2 regions of the Solibacillus daqui genome follow, and region 2 is predicted to be linked to the other one. Evidence: riboswitches for the same ligand, from Rfam matches in the RefSeq annotation. Region 2 holds a riboswitch; the other holds the start of a gene.

Region 1 (10,777 bases), 210 kb from region 2:
TTTTAGCTTTGTATTTTTAACAAATATTTCCGCAAGTTTTGCACAACCAAGCAGTACTTATATGATTACTAAATTGGTTACCGAGCAGGACCGACCGCGTTTCAATGCGATTAATAGTATTTTAAGTTCAGGTAGTTTTATGATTGGTCCTGCACTTAGTGGCATAATTATTGCAATGACAAATACATCTATCACGATTTGGGTGAACAGTTGTATGTTATTAATTAGTGCCTATTTTATGTACTTGTTACCTAATATCTCACAGCGTGTTACGGACGGACAAAAAATCATTTCTCCAACCGTTCTACGTAAAGATTTTCAGGTTGTATGGCAGGTGATGTCACAGCATCGAAGCTTGTTACAATTTTTCGTGTTGTATAGCTGCGTCTTGATGATTGCCCATGCACTTGATTCACAGGAGATGTCATTTTTAAAAGATTTCCACCATGTTTCTGATGCATCTTATGGTGTCATTGTTGGGGTTACTGGGATTGGCTCTATTGTTGGGGGCATTGCAGCGGCAAGCTTTGTCAGGAAGCTATCAATCTCAACTTATATTGGAGCTGGGCTATTATTGACTTTAGCTTGCTATACGATATTTTATGGTTCACCCAATCTAATACTTGCGATTATTGCTTTCATCCTACTTGGCTTTTTCATGTCGTTTAGCAATACCGGGTATGCGACTATCTATCAAAATAGGGTTCCAACTGAAATTTTGGGGAGATTTACAAGTGCACTTTCGCTATTTGAGAGCATATTACAAATTATTATAACGCTAATAATCGGATTATGTGCACAATGGTTTTCAATCCAACTGGCGACAAGCATGTTCTCCTTAATAGCGTTTACTTTAGCTTGTGTGCTATATCGCTTTATAAGCGTTAACAAAAATAGGATAGGGGTATAAAAACTATGTTTCGATACGAAACGATTTGTTATTGTTGTAAAAAGGTTTTTTTCGTTGAAGAAGGCTCGAACAAATATCGATTATTTAAGCAAAATATGCAAGGAAAATATTCATGCGAGCAATGTGATGCAAAAGTATATCAAGAGGCTCGCGCACAATTATTTAGTAAATTAACTTAAAAAACGGGGTGTGCTTCGTCAAATAACCTTCAGCACACCCCTATTAAATCAAAAGCCATAAAACACGGTCTTAATTCTGCATATTAACTTGAAGCTTCCTTACCTTTGGCGGTGTATAGTTCGCTGCTAACACACCCACAAAAATAAAGAGTGCCCCTAGCATTTCTTGTCCGTTCATTCTCTCATTTAAAAATACAAAGGCAAACATGGCCGCAAAGATTGGTTCAAGCGAAAAGATGAACCCTGTCGACACTGCGTTTGTGTACTTTTGTGCAATAGACTGTAATATAATTGCAAAGGCTGAACAAAAAATCGCTAACATAAACAACGAGCCCCACCCATTTGCAGTTTGTGGTAATACGAGCGGTTCATTTAACAATGCTCCAATTAAGCTAAAGAAACCTGTGAAAAATAATTGAAACACACCAAGCTGTAAACTATCATGCTTTAGAACGAAATGATTATTCAAAATAATATGTACAGCATATAAAAACGCCGTTATTAAACATAGCGCCATGCCAAAGCTAATCGAAAACGAACCCTTTAACGATAAAAGCCCTAAGCCAACTAATGTGATTATTCCCCCTGTTATGACTTGTCGAGTTGGTAATTTACGTGTTATACCAATCATTAATAATGGAATAATAATAACTGTCGTTGCTATTAAAAATCCTGCAACAGAGGCATCTGTAATTCTTAGTGCATAGCCAAATAATATACAAACTAATGCCATAATAGAACCAAGTAAGCTACTCGCCAAAATAGTTTGTGCTGTAACCTGTTTAATTCGTTTCCAAAATACGATTGCCGTAATGACAAACGCTATTAAAAAACGGTAGGCAATCAATGTAAATGGCTCTAGCTCCATCACAGCTGTTTTTGTAAATAAATACGATGCTCCCCACGCTACCGTAACTAGTACTAATAAAAAATTCGCTTTTTTAATACTCACTGATAAAACTCCTTTTAGAAATGAACAAGCTGCTACATTTTGCAAACTGTTATTATTTCAAATAAACAAAACTGTTACCATCATAACAAGAATTTCGATAGCCGAAAAAAATTTTTTTCTGTATATTTAGTTATTCAGTAGCTTTTATCCGCAATCAACTGAAACTATCCAATTTCGAGCGAAAACTGGACAACTATTTTTCACTATTGATTTGATCTAAAACAAAATCTACGAATAACATTTTGTTTTTCTTTTTGCATATTCAAATGTTAGGGACGTAATCTAAATAAAGATCAACCCGAAAAGTATATACTTTTCGGGCTGACCATCGTTCATGTGTTAAATAAACCGCTTAAGGGCAGTGCTTCTGCGGTGGTTAGAAGGAAAGAGCGAATGCTAAAAGCGTCAAATCCTTTGACAACGCATCCATGACTAGCTTCGCGCTAGCCTCCAACCTCGGCGCAAGGATTTGTCCCAGAAATACTTCTAGGACAAATCCTTCTAACTATTTTTTACGCATAAAATAAATCACGAATAGCATGACAAACCAAACAGGTGTTAATAATAACGCTGTGCGTGTTGATTCAGAAATGGCCATTACTACTAGTAGAAATACGAAAAATGCCAAGACTACATAGTTCACAAATGGCGTTAAAGGCGCTTTAAAAATCGATGCTTTATGCAATTCAGGATGACGTTTTTTATACAGTATATGTGAGATTAAAATGATACCCCATACCCAGATAAAGCAAATCGCGCTAATTGTTGTCACGACATTAAATGCATTTTCAGGCATTAAATAGCTTAGTAATGCACCGATCGAAACGACGATTGAAGATAACAACAATCCATTTTGCGGCACGTGATTTCTATTTAGCTTACCAAATGCTTTCGGTGCTTGATTGTTATTACCTAAGCTAAATAGCATTCGGCTTGTAGAGAATAACCCACTGTTTCCTGCTGATGCAGCAGATGTTAACACAACAAAGTTAATTAAGCCTGCTGCAACAGGAATGCCGACTAATGCAAACACTTGCACGAATGGCGAGCTTGCTGCGCTTAAAGTATCCCATGGATTAATCGTTAAAATAACGAATAACGCACCTACGTAGAATAATAAAATACGTACTGGAATTTTGTTAATGGCAGAAGGAATATTTTTTTGTGGATTTGCTGTTTCTGCTGCAGAAACACCCACTAGCTCTACACCTACAAATGCAAAGACAACCATTTGGAATGCCATTAAGAAGCCAAATGCTCCGTTCGGAAATAGCCCACCATGCTCCCAAAGATTCGATACGGCTACCTTGCCTGATTCTGTTTCAAAACCAATAACAAGTAACACTATTCCGATCGCAATTAATGCAACAATCGTAATGATTTTAATTAACGCAAACCAAAACTCTAATTCTCCAAATAATTTAACGGTTAATAGGTTCAGGGCTAATAACACAACTAAACATACAATTGCCGGCACCCATTGAGGTACATCAAACCAATATTGTGTATACATACCAACCGCAATAATATCGGCCATCGCTGTCATGATCCAGCAAAACCAATACGTCCAGCCTGTTACATAGCCTGCCCAATCACCTAAATATTCAGTGGCAAATTCAGTAAATGATGAATAGCCACCTTTCGAAAGTAGTAATTCTCCCAACGCACGCATAACAAAAAACAAGGCAATACCAACGATTAAGTAGGCAAAAATAATGGATGGTCCTGCTAGTGCGATCGCTTTCCCTGACCCTAAAAATAACCCCGTTCCGATCGTTCCACCAATCGCAATCAATTGTACATGGCGATTTTTAAGGTCGCGCTTTAATTCTGGTTGTTCCAAGACGATTTCCTCCAAAAGATATATTTGCATACCACTTTTGTGGCTCAAATAATAGTTATCTTCGCGGTCATCAAGTAATTTTTCTGAAAATTAGAAAAGGGACTAGTATATTGACTAGTCCCTGTTTACGTAAGAATAATAACGTCTCTCATTACTCTTCTGTCCTTTTGCCTGAGATAGTGAACCCTTCGGCGACGCTTCATGCGCTCTCTCCAGAAACTGCTCCCGTCTGTAGTGTTATCCACAGCGATCATTGCTTGATAATATTCAATTGTACAATTCGCTTCCGGCATCTTCCATCCACAGAATTGTTCGCGCCAATACTATTATTGTACAATAACTAATACTAGCAGTAATCTTTCATTATTACAATAACCTCGACTAACACGACGACTAGAGAATTAGCAAATACATCGATTTTTCAACAAATTCAACTCAAATAAAAGCAATATTACATGCAAAAAAATGTTACATTGAAAATAATTATTGAGTTTTCAGTGAAACCTTTCAATGTCATTAATGATAATGAGCAAATTTACTAACAAAAAATGGATTAAGTGCAGTGTTACTTAATTTTGGCGGGCTACGGCATGACAGCATTATGGTCACGTGGTACGTGTCCATACTACTGTCTTTAATGCCGCATGCAAGGCCCGCAAAACTAAAATGTTACTTTTTCCTATATAGTTAATAGCGCAAAATGCTGCCGCTTGCGCTATCGCGAGGCGGCGGTGATGGATAAAGTAGTACGTTTTTTATAACATTTTCTCTATAATTAAAAATTAGCTCTGTAAATAAAATCATTTTTAGACGAATGTAGACTATATTTCAATTACAAAGTTCAATTCAGCACACTTAATTCAAACACTTTGTAATAATAACCAACTCTAGTTTTATAGTAGAGTGCCGCGAAGAGAAGGGGCGGACTCCTTGGGGATTAAGCGTGTGCGGAAAATCCACTATATACTTGCCGCCGTAGTGGCAAGCATATAGTTAGTTGTAGCCACGCCCCCAGGAAAGCATGCCCCGTAGCGTAGCAGAACGAATTATATTATCTGAGTGTCCTTAATTCTAAATTTTGTATTGAAAAATACTCATTGTGAGGTCATTAAATTTCTATATTTACATTTTCTAATCGAATGGCGTACGGATCTTCTAATGTACCTTTTGTCGCATTTGTCTTTTTTAGTTTGATTACATATGAATTTGGCATTGCTATATCATTACATGCAATTGATTTTTGTGTACGAATTTCTTCAGGGAAATTTAACTTCACATGAAGCGTATCTTCTTTTTGCGTTAACGTATCAAAAACTAGCCCGCAGCCATTTGAATATTCTGTCACAAATAATACTTCTTCTGTTGCAAAATCAATAACAGGTGTCTCATCAAAGTGGAATATCTCTGCCCAGCTTTGATATAGCTTTTCATCTTGAATTAATGTCATAGAAGTCCCTACTTCATGTGGTATAAATTCCAAGTGCATTAGTAATTCATAATTTAGTTCATTTATATCTATAGGCTGTTCAATTGGAGATGATACATCTTCATCTGTATCAGGTTCTTTCTGTTTTTCTGTACATCCTACTAAAAAAGTTCCCAGTAATATGCTTAATAATAAGAAATAGTTCTTCAATAAAAATCAACTCCTTTTCTAGTAATGGATTAGTAGCATGAACGGCAAAAAAGTTCAGCCTTCCTCTGTTCTTATCTAAACAATTCAATAAAATGTATCGTTTTATTCGAACTTGAACACCTTATACATGTAAGTTTCATCAGAGAATTTATCCTTTTTCGTAAAAAATGTGCTTGAGAATTAAAGTTATCTCAAGCACATTTATTAACCCAATAATGTTTTTAATGCACTAAATCGCTTTCCTATATAGGAATAGCCTTGTTTTGTGTACATTTCGCGCGGTGTATCGTCCCCATCAGCAACTAAAATAATTATTTTTTCCGAGTAATGTTTCATAACAAATTGCTGAAGTTTTGTACCTATCCCTTTCTTTTGATGGGCTGGCAAAACGAACAAATTATCAATTTCTGCTGTAGTTGCTGATTCAATAACATCAAGCGATCCTACAACCTTTCCATTATATGTTGCGACAATTTGAGCTGTTCGCTTTAGTTCAAAGTCCCTTTTTAACATAGCACTTTTAGCTTGAGCGTAACTTTCACCCCATTGTAATGCATCTTTATAATGAATCTCTAAATAGCCTTCTAACGTTCTAGGAGACACAAATTCGATTGTCACTTCAGGACAAATCGGTTCTCGCGTAAAAACATTCGGATTTATGGAATACATTTCCAAACTAGCAATATCAAATTGATCCGATAATAAATATTGATGCAATTCAATTGGAATTTCTTCATCTTGTGGAAATACAGCCTTTAAAAACTGTCGTCCACTTTGGAGATGTTTATGTTGCAAGTAGACCAAAGCTGCCTGCAGTTCGGATAACGTAGGAGTTGATAAAAATTCGATAAAATTACTATCGTAGCGGTCTTTCACTTCATCAAGCTGATAATGCCGATAAAGTTCCGTTTCTCGTTCAAGTTGCGCAAATATATTTATATTTTGAAAAGATAAAGTCATAAATAATCCCTGCTTTCTATTACAAAATTAGTCAAACTACTTTCTAATGTAATATTACCAAAAAATTTACAAAAAGATATTAAATAAAATAAGGGGAAATAATAAGTAATAAAATGGTTTCTTAAAAAAACACATATAGCTACGTCATGCAAATTTGTAATTTGAAATTTAAACAACATATTATTTTTTGTCTAAAAAAGTGAAAATTCACGATAATAAGAGCATATCTCACCATTTTAAAGTGAATATTTAAAACTTCCGTACTTTACATGAATACGTCAAATAATCTAATAATTCAGCAATTATGATTTTGGTGGAATTTGACGTATAATAGGATTGTTTATACAACTATTACACCATTCTCTTGGAGGGTTCGTACAAATGAGTACACGTATTGAAAAAGACTTTTTAGGCACATTAGAAATTCCAAAGGACGTTTATTATGGAGTTCAAACAACTCGTGCATTAGAAAACTTCCCAATTACAAAAATGACAATGCATCCTGAATTAATCCGTGCATTTGCCATTGTAAAGAAAAGTTCAGCTTTAGCTAATGCTGCTATCGGCAAATTAGACGAAAAAATTGCAAATGCTATTGCCCATGCTGCTGATGATATTATCGCTGGTAAACTACATGATCAATTCGTAGTAGATCCAATTCAAGGTGGCGCTGGTACTTCGATGAACATGAATGCCAACGAAGTAATTGCTAACCGCGCATTAGAAATTTTAGGGGAAGAAAAAGGGTCATATTCAATCATTAGTCCAAACAGCCACGTAAACATGGCACAATCGACAAATGACGCTTTCCCATCAGCAATTCACATTGCAACGGTTACAACTTTAGATAATTTAATTATGGCGATGGAAATCATGCGTGATAGCTTCATCCAAAAATCAGTTGAATTTGACGGTATCGTGAAAATGGGCCGTACACACTTACAAGACGCTGTTCCTATTCGTTTAGGTCAAGAGTTCGGGGCATATGCTGCAGTAGTTGCTCGTGATATTGCACGTGTGAAGAAAGCACAACAAGCAATGCTTCAAATCAACATCGGTGCTACAGCAATTGGTACTGGCTTAAATGCTGACCCAGAATACATGAACTTGGCGGTAGAAAATATTGCGAAGTACAGCAACTTCCCATTCGTAAAAGTGGAAAACTTAATCGATGGGACGCAAAACACAGATACGTACGCTGAAGTGTCTTCAATGTTAAAAATTTCAATGATGAACATGTCTAAAATTGCTAATGACTTACGCTTAATGGCTTCAGGTCCAAAAGCAGGTTTTGCTGAAATTCGTTTACCAGAACGTCAACCTGGTTCTTCAATTATGCCAGGTAAAGTTAACCCAGTAATGCCTGAAGTAATTAACCAAATTGCATTCCAAGTTATCGGAAATGACGTAACAATTTCACTAGCTTCTGAAGCAGGTCAATTCGAATTAAACGTAATGGAGCCTGTTCTTGTGTTCAATTTATTACAATCTATTGAAATTATGACAAACGGCTTCACTGTATTTACAAAACTTTGCTTAGATCACATCGAAGCAAACGAAGAGCGTATGCATGACTTTGTTGAGCGATCAATTGGTGTCGTTACTGCATTAGCACCACACTTAGGCTATGAACGTTCAAGTCAAATTGCACGTGAAGCTTTACACAGTGGCAAATCAGTACGTGAATTATGCTTACAATACGAATACTTTACAAAAGAACAATTAGATATTATTTTAAATCCTTTTGAATTAACACAACCAGGTATTGCTGGTGAAAAAAAATTAGCGAAAAACTAATTTCAAATTGAAAAACGCTAGTCCTTATAATAGAGGACTAGCGTTTTTCATTATCCAAAAAGCATATCTTTTGCCAATGTAATAGCACGTTTACTTACTTCTAATCGGTCACCATCTGCATTTAATTTTACAACACTCGTCGTTTCATCAAAAATAGATTTTAACTGTGACTTGGGCTTCACCCCGACCATCATCGTTTGTGATTCTTGTCTTATTTTAGCAGGTTGCTCTTGTGTAGTGTCGACTTGACCGCCACTACCTACCTTTGGAAATGGAATGCTCACTTCAGGCTGAGCTTTTCGTCGCGTTTGATTATTAAGCCCCGTACTGCCTGCTCCAACTGAACGAATCATTCATGTCCCCCCTTTTGTTGCTGTTCTTTTTTGATTTTATCTGCACGTCGAAACGTCATTTCCGCTTGAACAAACATAAAAATAACTGCTACCACAATTAATATTACTACCCATTTCCCCAACAGAATTCCTCATTTCTTGCACAATGTTTACTTTACTAAACTGTCTTTTAAAATCAAGTTCACAAAGTGCTATTTTTGATTTAGTACCTATAAATTTCTCAAACCTAGCAAATAATTATGTTTTTTCGCTTAAAACAACACCAAAAACTGCATAACTTTTTAACCATTATTTCTAAAAAACTATTTATTATCATTTTAGTATGTATCTTTAACAGATGGGATAAGAAAATATGTAGAGCTAATATAACGGTTAATTTTCAATAGCCTACCCGTTTGAAGACTTGTATGAAAATTCTCTCGTTATTAAATCGGTTAATTCTTTTCACTACCTTACAATTGCTTAAAGCGAACAAGCACTTCTTGATCATGTAGATTGTAGTGGCGGATTTATCAATTGTGGAAATGATTTAGATTAAGAGTGAGTTCGCAAATTAGCGAACTCACTTTTTTCGTTTTACTTGTTGCTTTGCAAATATCTCTGTACCAGATAGTGCTTGGTTTGCTAATTGATCTGCTTCGTCATTTTGCTTTCGTTCTACATATTGATAGATAGCGGTTAAACCTAATTTTTGTAACTTGGCATCGACTTTATCAGCCCAGCTAGCAAGTGCATTATCCGAAACTGCCCATTCCCCGTTCATTTCATTGATAACTACTTGTGAATCACCAAATACTTCAATTGCTTGATGATGAACACCAAGCTCCTCTAATTGCTCGATTGCAAATAGTAGCGCTGCATATTCAGCCTCATTATTTGAAATTAAATAGTGTGCTTGTTGATTAAGACGCAAGCGATAGTGTTGATTGTTTTGCTCGAAATAGATAACAACACCTAGTCCCGCTAATTTTTCCTCTCGATTAAAACCACCGTCAAAATAAAGCTGTACGTTATGCGGCTCGATTTCAAGCTCCTGTAAATACTTTTTCAATTCTTTCATTGTCCATTCGCTATCATGTTCATCCGTTAATGAATATGTTTTCATCCGACCTGTTTTTTTCATATCTTCTATTAGTAAAAAAGCATGTGCTGCTGGTATCGACTCACTTCTATACGTAATTTGCTGTTTTGTTGGTGTTTCGTAAATCCACTCAATCGATAGATTCAATTAGTTCCCCCCTTTTGAAATAATAAAAACACTGCAAACGGCTCCACACATTTTCCCATAATTATACCAAACAACAGATGGCTATACAAAAATCCGCCAATACGTTATAGTACAAGTGGTGATAATATGAATGTAAAATTTTATGAAAACAATGAAAAACGCCTGCTCGGTATTACTTTAAAGGATGCCCGTTTACATGAAAATAATAATATGGCTTTACATGTATGCCAGAATGCAGCGCAAATCGTCCACAACCGTAAAACACTCGCACATTTGCTAAATACTGATGTGAATAATTTTGTTTGTGCCAATCAAACACATAGTGCAAATTTCGTACAGATTACAGAAAAGCTAATCGGTAATGGTGCGCTAGATAGCTCAACAGCAATTCCCGAAACAGACGGGCTTTATACTTATGAGCCGAATGTTGTGATTTCAAGCTTTACCGCTGATTGCGTACCCGTATTATTTTATAACGATAAAACAAACTTAATCGGTGCCATTCATTCGGGTTGGCAAGGAACAATTAAAGAAATAACACTAAAGATGCTACAGCATTTGCAAGCGCACGAAGATTGTCGGCTTGAAGATGTGCATGTCATAATCGGTCCGGCAATTAGTCAGGAAAGATTTGAAGTTGATGCAGATGTCTATGAAAAATTCAAAGCGCTCGGCTATGCAGATGAATTTATGTACTTCAATGATCGTACGGATAAATACCATATTGATAATCAGCTAACTGTGAAAAAACAATGTGAAATTGCCGGCGTCCCAAGTGCCAATATTATGACTGACCCGATGTGTACATTTAACAGTGAAGACGGCTTTTCATACCGCCAAGATCGTGGAACTGGTCGTCACTTAAGTTTTATTATGCGTAAATAGCTCCTTAAATTGAAATGGGGACGTCCTAGAATTA
Region 2 (10,777 bases):
TTTTTCCATTAATTGTTTATGGTAATTTTGTATTTACAATAATCACAGTTATGTAACATACTTTCAAATTGAGCAAATTCACTGTTGCCAAACAATATTTCAACTTGTCCACGCAAAAATGATTCGTGTAATTGACATGTGATTTTACCATTAGTAGTCATTTGTTTATAAAAAGGGCAATTGTAAATAGCAAAGAACACGGTCTTTGAATGATTTTCATTAAGGACTTCGGGAACATAACCAATTTGATGTGCGCTTTTTGTTAATAGCGCTAATTTTTCATCAAAAGATTGTGGAGAATGTTCAGATTGTGTTGTTATGAGTTCGCGCATCATTCGACGTCCATCTTCGTAGCTAATTTTCTTCGCTTGTTGTAAAGCATCATCACCAAGCTGATCGATTAATTGAATACACCAATTCAAGAGTGATGAAGAGTCTCGATATGGAAAGCTAAGTTGAATCCCTTCTTGTTTTACTTGATAAACTCGTCCGGGGCGACCACCCTTTCCGGTTTTAAGAAATTCAGCGGTAATAGCACCAATTTCAGCGAGCTTGGTTAAATGTAGGCGTGCTACATTCGAATGTATTTGGAATTCATCGGCAATTTCTTGTACAGAAATCGGTCTTTTGTACTGTACCATGTATTCATAAATTGAAAAGCGTGTTTCATCGGCTAAAGTACTTGTTACTTTTATTGGATGTAGCATTTTCTAACCTCCAATCATTGGCAATTATAGTATTGCATCTCTTTTATTCTACACGAATCGAGCTTGAAAATGTCTGTTTTACACAAAAATATCACATAAAAAGAAATTTTTAGAAAATATATTCACATATTACCTTGCTTCTTATATACTTTCGATAAATTAGATGAAGGGGGTGAAACATAATCGAACAAGAATCAATTATTGAACAAAAGTGCGTACAGCTTATAAAGCAAGCAATTGATTTTCAAGCTTCTGATGTTCACTTATTGCCAAGAGAAGACCATTATCAGTTAATGTTTCGCAAATATGGTCAGTTTCAAAAAATACGAGACATTTCAAATGACCTTTCAATTCGTATGATTTCTTATTTTAAATTTTTATCCTCATTAGATATTAGTGAAAAGCGAAAGCCTCAAAGTGGAGCCTTCCAACGACAATTTCAAGATTTTCAATATTCTCTGCGAATTTCAACCTTACCATCAGCCTACCAAAAAGAAAGCTTAGCAATTCGTATCCTAAAACAAAACCATTCGATGCCACTACACGAGTTATGCCATTTTCGTGGAACTGCTCAGCTGCTGGAAAGTTTAGTACAGCAAGAAAGTGGTCTGATCTTAGTAAGCGGTGCAACGGGCAGTGGTAAAACAACGACATTGTATTCATTACTTCATTATTGTGCGTATCAGCTAAATCGTCATGTCATCACAATCGAGGACCCAGTTGAAAGTATTCAATCAGAACTTTTGCAAATTCAGGTAAATGAAAACGCAGGCATAACGTATGCAACTTCATTAAAAGCGATATTACGACATTCGCCACAAGTATTGATGATTGGGGAGATACGCGATAAGGAAACGGCAAAAATTGCAATTGAATCTGCATTTACTGGACATTTAGTCATCTCGACTATCCATGCCAAAGATAGCATAAACAGTTTATATCGTTTACATGATTTATCGGTTTCTTACGAGGAAATGCGCCAAATGTTGCAGGCCGTTATCTGTCAAACATTAATAGAACGGGACGGAGAATACAAAGCGTTATTTGAAGTGCTTCATGATAAGGAGTTAGTCAATGTGATTGAAGCAATCCGAAATGATTTGGGCTATGCATTATCCGCAGACGCAACGCTTGTTGGTCAAAAGAAAAAATTATCAGGAGGTTGCTATGAATATACCTCTAGTTAAAAAATCGATTTGGAAGCGGCAATTTTTTGCTAAACCGGTTATGAGAGCACATGAATTCCCTACCTTATTAGAACGTACGGCAACATTATTAAATGAAGGCTATACATTTGCACATAGCATTGAAATGTTGCTGCCATACCACGTAAAAAATTATGAACCTGTGCAACAGCAAATAAAGGAAATATTGTCGAGTGGCGGTAGTGTGACACAAGTATTTGAAGCTATAGGTCTTGAAAAACAATATTTAATCTCGATAGAACTAGCTGAAGTTTCAGGTCGTTTAAATGACACGATTTACATTGTGTCCAAGCAGTTAACCTTTCAACAGCAAGCAAAATCCAAGCTATTGAAAGTATTATCGTACCCAGTATTGTTATTTGGATTTTTAGTATTGCTATTTTTGGCTTTTCGTACGTATTTCTTACCAAATATGTCCTCTGTAATTTCTTCTAGAGCTGACGTAACCTCGTCAACAAGCATCCGATGGTCCACATTTTTCTTACACATCCCTGATTTAATTGTAATATTTAGCGTATTCATTGTGATTACATTGATATGTTTTACCTTTTATGTAAAAAAGAAACGTGTTGATCTTCAACTGAATTTATTATTTCGTATACCTTATATTAGTTTGTTTTGGCGAATAATTTTGACAAGGCAATTTTCGAGAAATCTTGGAAACCTATTGTTAGCGGGTTTATCATTGCAACAGGCATTCGAACAGTTGAAAATACAGCAGCACCAAGAACAAATCGCTCATATTTCACACGTCTTACACAAACGAATAATCTTAGGTGACCCATTGGCAAATGCAGTACAAATGGTTGGTTATTTTTATCCGAAATTTGAACATTTTATTGCACATGGTGAAGCCAGTGGTTTTTTAGGTAGAGAGCTTGTTTTATATTGCGATTTGTTAGATGAAAAACTAGAAAAAATTATCACCAAATCGCTAGCAATTATTCAGCCATTGTTATTTATGGTAATTGCATTATGTGTAATTGCTGCGTATTTAAGCATTCTATTGCCAATGTATGATGTGATTGACTTTATATAATGAGGTGGAAAATGTGAAAAACGAAAAAGGATTTACTTTAGTAGAAATGTTAGTTGTGTTGTTTATTATATCGATATTAATCTTAATCACGATTCCCAATGTATCCAAGCATTTTGCAACGATAGATGAGAAGGGCTGTGATTCTTATGTGCTAATGCTTAACGGTCAAATTGAAGCTTATAGAATTAGTACAGGAGATTATCCTGCAAGTTTTAATGAGTTATTTGATAATGGATATATTACAGAAGAAGTACCGAAATGCCCTGATAAAACTGTGATAACTTTTAATGGTAAAATGGCTACTATTCCTAATGATTCGAGTTTACCGTAAGATGAATAACGCAATCCAAAACGAAAAAGGCTTCACATTAATCGAAATGCTTGTAGTTTTAGTAATCTTTACAATCATTTGTTCTTCGGTATTATTTTTTACAACTGAAAAATTGACGAATTATACGAATGAACAATTTATTGACCAAACAGAACTGTTAATCCGTTTAGCGCAGGCAAAGGCCATTGAAACAAAATCCAATTATGAATTCCAAGTATTTAATTGTCGTAGAATAACCGTTAGGAATTTTTCGCAGCGTGATGAAGTTCTATTTGATCAAGAATTACCAGCAGGCATTGAGATTTTTTTGTCAACGACTCACTCAAAAATATTATTTAATAATAGCGGGAATATTCGAAGCAGTGGTACGATTATGTACCATTTCAATAATTATGCTTATCACTTTACAATTAATATGGGCAAAGGGAGGCAGATATTAAAAAATGTTATTGAAACACCAGACAGGATTAACTCTTGTGGATACGCTTCTAGCAGCAGTAATCTTATTTTTTCTAACGTCAACATTGATTCCGATCACCTTTAATATGAAACAAAATATTACCATACAACAAAAACAAGCACATGCTGCAGAAGTGGCATTCAATGGTGCATTAAAATACAAACGATATCAAGAAGTGTCAGGTGATCAGCAAATTGAAGGCACATTCTATTCATGGATTTATAATGAGGGACAAATATGTGTAACATATGAGCTAAATGGAGTGATAAAGGAGCGATGTGTTTAATTTCGAAAATAAAAAATCAGCGTGGCTTTACATTATTAGAAAGTTTATTTCATTTAGCTGTGCTCGTATTGTTTGCTTCGATTAGTTTATTGATTGTTATTTGGGTGCGAGATATTCAAAATATTAACCAAATAAAGCATGATGTAAATTGGGAACTTTTTGTCTATGATGTGCATCAATACAATGAAAATTCTATATCAGGGGAAATTGTTTCGCCTAAAATATTGATGTTAGAGCCAGCTAATGATCCAGATAATCGTGAATTTTATATTGAACAGCCGAATAATCACGTGCGTAAACGTTCAAATAAGGGCGGCAATGAAATCATGCTTCCAAACGTGCAAGGTTTACAATATAGACAAGAAGGAAATGAAATTATTATGAAAGTTGTGACACAAGATGGGAAATTACGGGAAAGGGTCATTGTTTTGCCGTTACCTCGTGAATGAACGTGGCTTTTTATTTCTTTTAGCAGTTTTTTTGTTATTTATTGTTACGGGAGCTGCTTTATTTTATACAAATGCATTTTCTAGCCAATTTATGATATATAATTCATTGGAATCTATTTACGTTCGTGCTACGATAAATATACTTAATAGTGAGTAAAGTTAGATGGAGTAGTTCGTAATTAGAAGAAGGTGATTGGCATGCGAAAAATATATTTAGTAGGATTTATGGGATGCGGGAAAAGTGCAATTGGTAGACGGTTAAGTTATTACTTGAAAATGCCTTATTATGATATGGATCATGAAATTGTCCGACAACAGGGAATGTCGATTCCTGAACTCTTTGAAAAATTCGGTGAGGCGCGGTTCCGCGAAATAGAAACGGAATTTTTGAAAAGTTTTCGTGATGAAGCATGCATAATTGCCACTGGCGGAGGGGTAGCAGTCAATGAAGAAAATCGTAAAATTATGCGTCACACAGGATTAGTATTTTTCCTGGATGCTAAATTTGAGGACATTTATATGCGAATCCGTAATGATAAAAACCGTCCAATTGTCCAAAAGTCCACCGAGCAGGAATTAGAAATACTGTATAACAACAGACGGAGATCTTATCGTGATGCAGGTCATATACAGGTTTTAACTCCCAGTCGTACATTACGTCAAATTGTAGAGTATATTGCATTTCAGGTAAATCGTTTGAAAGGCGAATGAAAAAACAATAAAATCAATAATCGTTCGGTTTTGAAGTAAAATTAAAAAAAGATTGCGTTTATATAGCGTTCAATGTTAGGATATTGCTGAGAGTAATCTTAATGATTTAATTAATTGAAGCTAACGCGGATGATGATACGGGGAGAGAACGTGAAGTCACGTCGCCGAAGGAGCAAGTAGCAAGTGCTATGAATCTCTCAGGCAAAAAGACTCGTATTGGACGCAACTCTGGAGAGTGCTGTATTAGTACAATACAGCCACCAAAGGGGAAAGCCTATTGTGTGATCGAAATTCAACAATAGGTGTAACTTTCAGGTGCAAGGACAGAGAATCTCTTGATAAGGGGTTCGTCTGTCTTTTTTTTGTGGATTTGAGATTATCAACTCTCATATCCACATAGGAAATACATTATTTGAAACGAAAAGTGTTTTTCCAGCAGGTTTATATTAAAAAACCTAAAAAATACATAACAATAAGGAGGACTTTGAACATGACAAATGAGTTAAAACGTACACCGCTTTTCGATGAATATGCAAAATATGGTGGCAAAACAATTGATTTTGGTGGTTGGGAGTTACCTGTTCAATTTTCATCAATTAAAGAAGAGCATGATGCAGTTCGTAATCGCGCTGGTCTATTTGATGTATCTCACATGGGTGAAATTTTTGTAGAAGGTACAGATGCGTTAAGCTACTTACAAAAAATGTTATCAAATGATATTTCAAAAATTGCAATTGGTGGAGCTCAATATAGTGCGCTTTGCTACGAAAATGGTGGCGTTGTAGATGATTTATTAACGTACCGTTTAGAAGATAATCGTTATTTGCTTTGTGTTAACGCTGCAAATATTGAAAAAGATTTTGAATGGTTACAACAACATGTTGAAGGTGATGTAACACTAACAAATGCATCAGCTGACTACGCTCAAATTGCATTGCAAGGTCCTGTATCTGAAGAAGTTTTACAAACATTAACGGACACAGATTTATCAACTATTAAGTATTTCAAATTCCAAGATAACGTAACAGTTGGCGGTTATTCAGTTCTTGTATCCCGCTCTGGATATACTGGTGAAGACGGTTTTGAAATTTACGGGACACCAGCAGCAATCAAGGATCTTTGGAACAAAATTTTAGAAGCTGGTAAAGACAAAGGTGTTGTAGCAGCAGGCTTAGGTGCTCGTGATACATTGCGCTTTGAATCTTGCTTACCACTTTACGGTCAAGAATTATCAAAAGATATTACTCCACTTGAAGCGGGTATCGGCTTTGCAGTGAAATTAGCGAAAGAGCCACAATTTATCGGTCAACAAGCATTAATCGAATTAAAAGAAAAGGGTTTACCGCGTAAGTTAGTTGGAATTGAAATGATTGATAAAGGGATTCCACGTCATGACTATAAAGTATTTAAAGACGGCGTAGAAATTGGAATCGTGACAACTGGTACACAATCGCCAATGACAAAGCGTAACATCGGGTTGGTATTAATTGACGCAAAATTTGCTGAAGTCGGAATAGAAGTAGAAATCGAAATTCGCGGTAAACTCGCAAAAGCAGTAATTGTTGAAACACCATTTTATAAACGTAATAAATAAAACTTTTGAAAAGAGGGTTATGTAATGAAACATCGTTATTTACCAATGACGGAACAAGATCAGCAAGAAATGCTAGCAACTATTGGTGTTGCTACAATCGATGAACTTTTCGCAGACATTCCAGAAAAAGTACGATTTAAAGGCCAATACAACATTAAAGAAGCAAAATCAGAAGCAGCTTTAATGAAAGAGTTAGCACAATTAGCAGCAAAAAACAAAGATACAGCAACAAACGTATCATTTCTTGGTGCAGGGGTATATAATCACTACAAACCAATTATCGTAGATCATGTAATTTCTCGTTCAGAGTTTTACACAGCATATACTCCATACCAACCTGAAATTTCTCAAGGGGAATTACAAGCGATTTTTGAATTCCAAACAATGATTGCTGAATTAACAGGTATGGATTTAGCAAACTCTTCTATGTATGATGGCGGTACGTCTTTAGCAGAGGCTGGTATGTTAGCAGCAGGTCATACACGTCGTAAAAAATTATTAGTTTCTGGTGCAGTACACCCAGAATATAAAGATGTTGTTGCGACTTATGCATATGGTCAATCAATTGAAGTTATTACAATTCCAACAAAAGACGGCGTAACAGACATCGAAGCATTAAAAGGCTTAGTAGATGATCAAACTGCTGGTGTAATCGTTCAATATCCGAACTTTTTTGGCCAAGTGGAGAACTTACAGCCATTAGCGGATATTACACATGATGCAAAAGGGTTATTTATCGTTTCTTCAAACCCATTAGCACTTGGCGTATTAACACCACCAGGTAAATTAGGCGCAGACATTACAGTTGGTGATGCACAACCATTCGGTATCGCTGAAGCATTCGGTGGTCCTCACTGTGGTTTCTTCGCAGTAACAAACAAATTAATGCGTAAAGTACCAGGCCGTTTAGTTGGTGAGACAGTTGACCAAGATGGCCGTCGTGGTTACGTTTTAACATTACAAGCTCGTGAGCAACATATCCGCCGTGACAAAGCGACTTCTAACATTTGTTCGAACCAAGCGTTATTAGCATTAGCAGCTTCTGTTGCAATGACTGCACTTGGTAAACAAGGTGTACAAGAAATGGCGAAGCAAAACATCGTAAAAACACGCTATGCGAAAAATGCCTTTGAAGCAGCTGGATTTGAAGTAGCATATCAAGGTTCGCACTTCAACGAAATCGTTGTGAAAACAAATGCAAGCGTTACAGATATCAATAAAAAATTAATTGAAAAAGGCATTATCGGTGGTTTCGATTTAGGTCGCGTTTACCCGGAATTAGCAAATCATGCGTTAATCGCAGTTACAGAGATCCGTACGAAAGAAGAAATTGATGCACTAGTTGCAGAGATGGGGGCTTACAATGCTTAACGAAAACCAATCACTTATCTTTGAAATTACAAAACCAGGTCGCGTTGGCTATAATTTAGAAGCGTTAGATGTGCCTGATTTCGATCTTGCAGAGCTTCTACCAGCTGAATTAGTTCGTACTGAAGTAGCAGAATTACCAGAAGTATCTGAATTAGACATTATGCGTCACTATACTGCACTTTCTCGTCGTAACCACGGTGTAGACTCAGGCTTCTACCCACTAGGTTCTTGTACGATGAAATATAATCCGAAAATTAACGAAGCCGTTGCACGCTATGCTGGGTTTGCAAATATCCACCCATTACAAGATGAGTCAACAGCTCAAGGTGCAATGGAATTATTATACGATTTACAAACTTCATTAGAAGAAATTACAGGCATGGATGAAGTAACATTACAACCAGCTGCAGGTGCACATGGTGAGTGGACAGCATTGATGATGATCCGTGCGTTCCATGAAGCAAATGGCGAAGGTCACCGTAATAAAGTAATCGTTCCAGACTCAGCACATGGTACAAACCCAGCTTCTGCAACAGTTGCAGGCTTTGAAACTATTACTATTAAATCTAATGAAGACGGTTTAGTAGACTTAGATGATTTACGTCGTGTTGTTGGTGAAGACACAGCAGCTTTAATGTTAACAAACCCGAATACACTTGGTTTATTTGAAGAAAACATTTTAGAAATGGCTGAGATCGTTCACGGTGTCGGCGGTAAAGTTTACTATGATGGTGCAAATTTAAATGCGGTAATGTCTAAGGCACGTCCTGGCGACATGGGCTTTGACTGCGTACACTTAAACTTACACAAAACATTCACTGGTCCACACGGTGGCGGTGGTCCTGGTTCAGGTCCTGTAGGGGTAAAAGCAGATTTAATTCCATTCTTACCAAAGCCAGTTTTAGTGAAATTAGAAGATGGCACATTCCACTTCGATTACAACCGTCCGCAATCAATTGGTCGCGTAAAACCATACTACGGTAACTTTGGTATTAACGTTCGTGCATACACATACATTCGTTCAATGGGTCCAGACGGATTAAAAGCGGTAACAGAATATGCGGTATTAAACGCCAACTACATGATGCGTCGTTTAGAAGAACATTTTGATTTACCATACAACCGTCATTGTAAACATGAATTTGTTTTATCTGGCCGTCGTCAGAAAAAACTTGGCGTACGTACACTTGATATCGCGAAACGTCTGTTAGACTTTGGCTACCACCCACCAACAGTTTACTTCCCATTAAATGTGGAAGAGGGGATTATGATTGAGCCAACTGAAACAGAATCTAAAGAAACATTAGACGCATTCTGTGATGCAATGATTCAAATTGCGCAAGAAACAATTGATAATCCTGCATTAGTGCAAGAAGCGCCTCATACAACTGTTGTAAACCGTTTAGATGAGACACGCGCTGCACGTACACCAGTGTTACGTTACACAAAACCTGAAGCAGTAGCACAGGAAGTTTAATAAAAACTTAGGAGTCAGAGGGAATCTTCTGGCTCTTTTTTTGTTCACAGGTAAGACTTCTAACGAAATAACTATATAATAGTAGAAACTCATAAATGTGCATGAAAAAAACTCTCTAAAATGCTAGAGAGTTTTTATGGATTAGTTTTTAGATTTTACTTTACCAGTCCAAGTCTTGAAGCCGCCTTGTAATTGGTAAATTTGGCTGTAGCCTTTTTTCTTTAATGTTAAGGCTGCACGTGCACTTCGACCAGTATTTTGACAGTATAGGTAAACTGGTAAGTCTGGACGGATTTCTTTATGACGGTTGTTTAATTGCGTCATAGGAATGTTACGAGCACCTAAAATATGACCCGCTTCGAATTCTTTTGGTTCGCGTAAGTCGATTAATTGTGCTTTACGGTAGCCTTCGATAAACTGTTCTTGTGTTAAATTAATTACGGCTTTTTTTAAGCGCATTGAGTTGATCACGATATAAGCAACGATCACAACTAGGATAACGAGAATTGTGTATAAAATTGTCACAGCGTTATTGCCCCTTTCTTTCTGTAATTTCTATTATAAGAGAATAACTAGAGATAGTCGAGCTAGTTTGTTAAAATGAACAATTGGAGGCGAGGAAATTTTGAAACAACAATGGTATTTTATCAATTCGGGTCCGTGTCACCCAGCTTATAATATGGCGTTAGATGAAGCGTTGTTAGATTGGCATAGTGTGGGTGAAATTCCACCAGTTATTCGTTTTTATGAATGGAACCCTGCAACAGTGTCTATTGGTTACTTCCAGCGAGCGCATAAAGATATTAATTTACAAAATGTGAAAGAACAAAATTTAGGCTTTGTGCGTCGTCCTACGGGTGGTCGTGCAGTGTTACATGACCAGGAGCTAACCTATTCAGTTATTGTGTCGGAAAGCTATCCAAATATGCCTGCAACGGTGACAGAAGCTTATCGTATTATTAGTGAAGGGATTTTGTTAGGATTCCAAAAACTTGGCTTAGAGGCGTATTTTAGCGTGCCAGAGACGAAGGAACAATTTGAGGATTTAAAGAAACCAAAAAGTGCAGTTTGTTTTGATGCACCAAGCTGGTATGAATTAGTCGTTGAAGGAAAAAAGGTTGCGGGTAGTGCGCAAACACGTCAAAAA

What was found. Region 2 has a riboswitch for glycine ahead of gcvT (glycine cleavage system aminomethyltransferase GcvT). Riboswitches for the same ligand answer to the same signal wherever they lie in the genome.
Region 1: another riboswitch for glycine. It lies ahead of O7776_RS11290 (amino acid permease); the one in region 2 lies ahead of gcvT (glycine cleavage system aminomethyltransferase GcvT).

What each region holds. Positions count from the first base shown of each region.
Region 1 covers NZ_CP114887.1:2,330,436-2,341,212, forward strand. The annotation lists gene O7776_RS11275 (MFS transporter) at 1-910, shown strand, start outside; gene O7776_RS11280 (hypothetical protein) at 916-1,089, shown strand; gene O7776_RS11285 (DMT family transporter) at 1,160-2,041, opposite strand; gene O7776_RS11290 (amino acid permease) at 2,547-3,884, opposite strand; glycine riboswitch at 4,034-4,110, opposite strand; gene O7776_RS11295 (dehydrogenase) at 4,993-5,520, opposite strand; gene O7776_RS11300 (GNAT family N-acetyltransferase) at 5,725-6,480, opposite strand; gene aspA (aspartate ammonia-lyase) at 6,862-8,277, shown strand; gene O7776_RS11310 (DNA primase) at 8,328-8,630, opposite strand; gene O7776_RS11315 (hypothetical protein) at 8,627-8,752, opposite strand; gene O7776_RS11320 (reverse transcriptase-like protein) at 9,193-9,858, opposite strand; gene pgeF (peptidoglycan editing factor PgeF) at 9,985-10,743, shown strand.
Region 2 covers NZ_CP114887.1:2,537,110-2,547,886, reverse strand. The annotation lists gene O7776_RS12360 (helix-turn-helix transcriptional regulator) at 9-707, opposite strand; gene comGA (competence type IV pilus ATPase ComGA) at 887-1,894, shown strand; gene comGB (competence type IV pilus assembly protein ComGB) at 1,875-2,951, shown strand; gene comGC (competence type IV pilus major pilin ComGC) at 2,965-3,282, shown strand; gene comGD (competence type IV pilus minor pilin ComGD) at 3,284-3,826, shown strand; gene O7776_RS12335 (hypothetical protein) at 3,828-4,028, shown strand; gene comGF (competence type IV pilus minor pilin ComGF) at 4,019-4,477, shown strand; gene O7776_RS12325 (shikimate kinase) at 4,676-5,188, shown strand; glycine riboswitch at 5,318-5,411, shown strand; glycine riboswitch at 5,415-5,517, shown strand; gene gcvT (glycine cleavage system aminomethyltransferase GcvT) at 5,679-6,782, shown strand; gene gcvPA (aminomethyl-transferring glycine dehydrogenase subunit GcvPA) at 6,807-8,153, shown strand; gene gcvPB (aminomethyl-transferring glycine dehydrogenase subunit GcvPB) at 8,146-9,630, shown strand; gene O7776_RS12305 (rhodanese-like domain-containing protein) at 9,772-10,155, opposite strand; gene O7776_RS12300 (lipoate--protein ligase family protein) at 10,310-10,777, shown strand, end outside.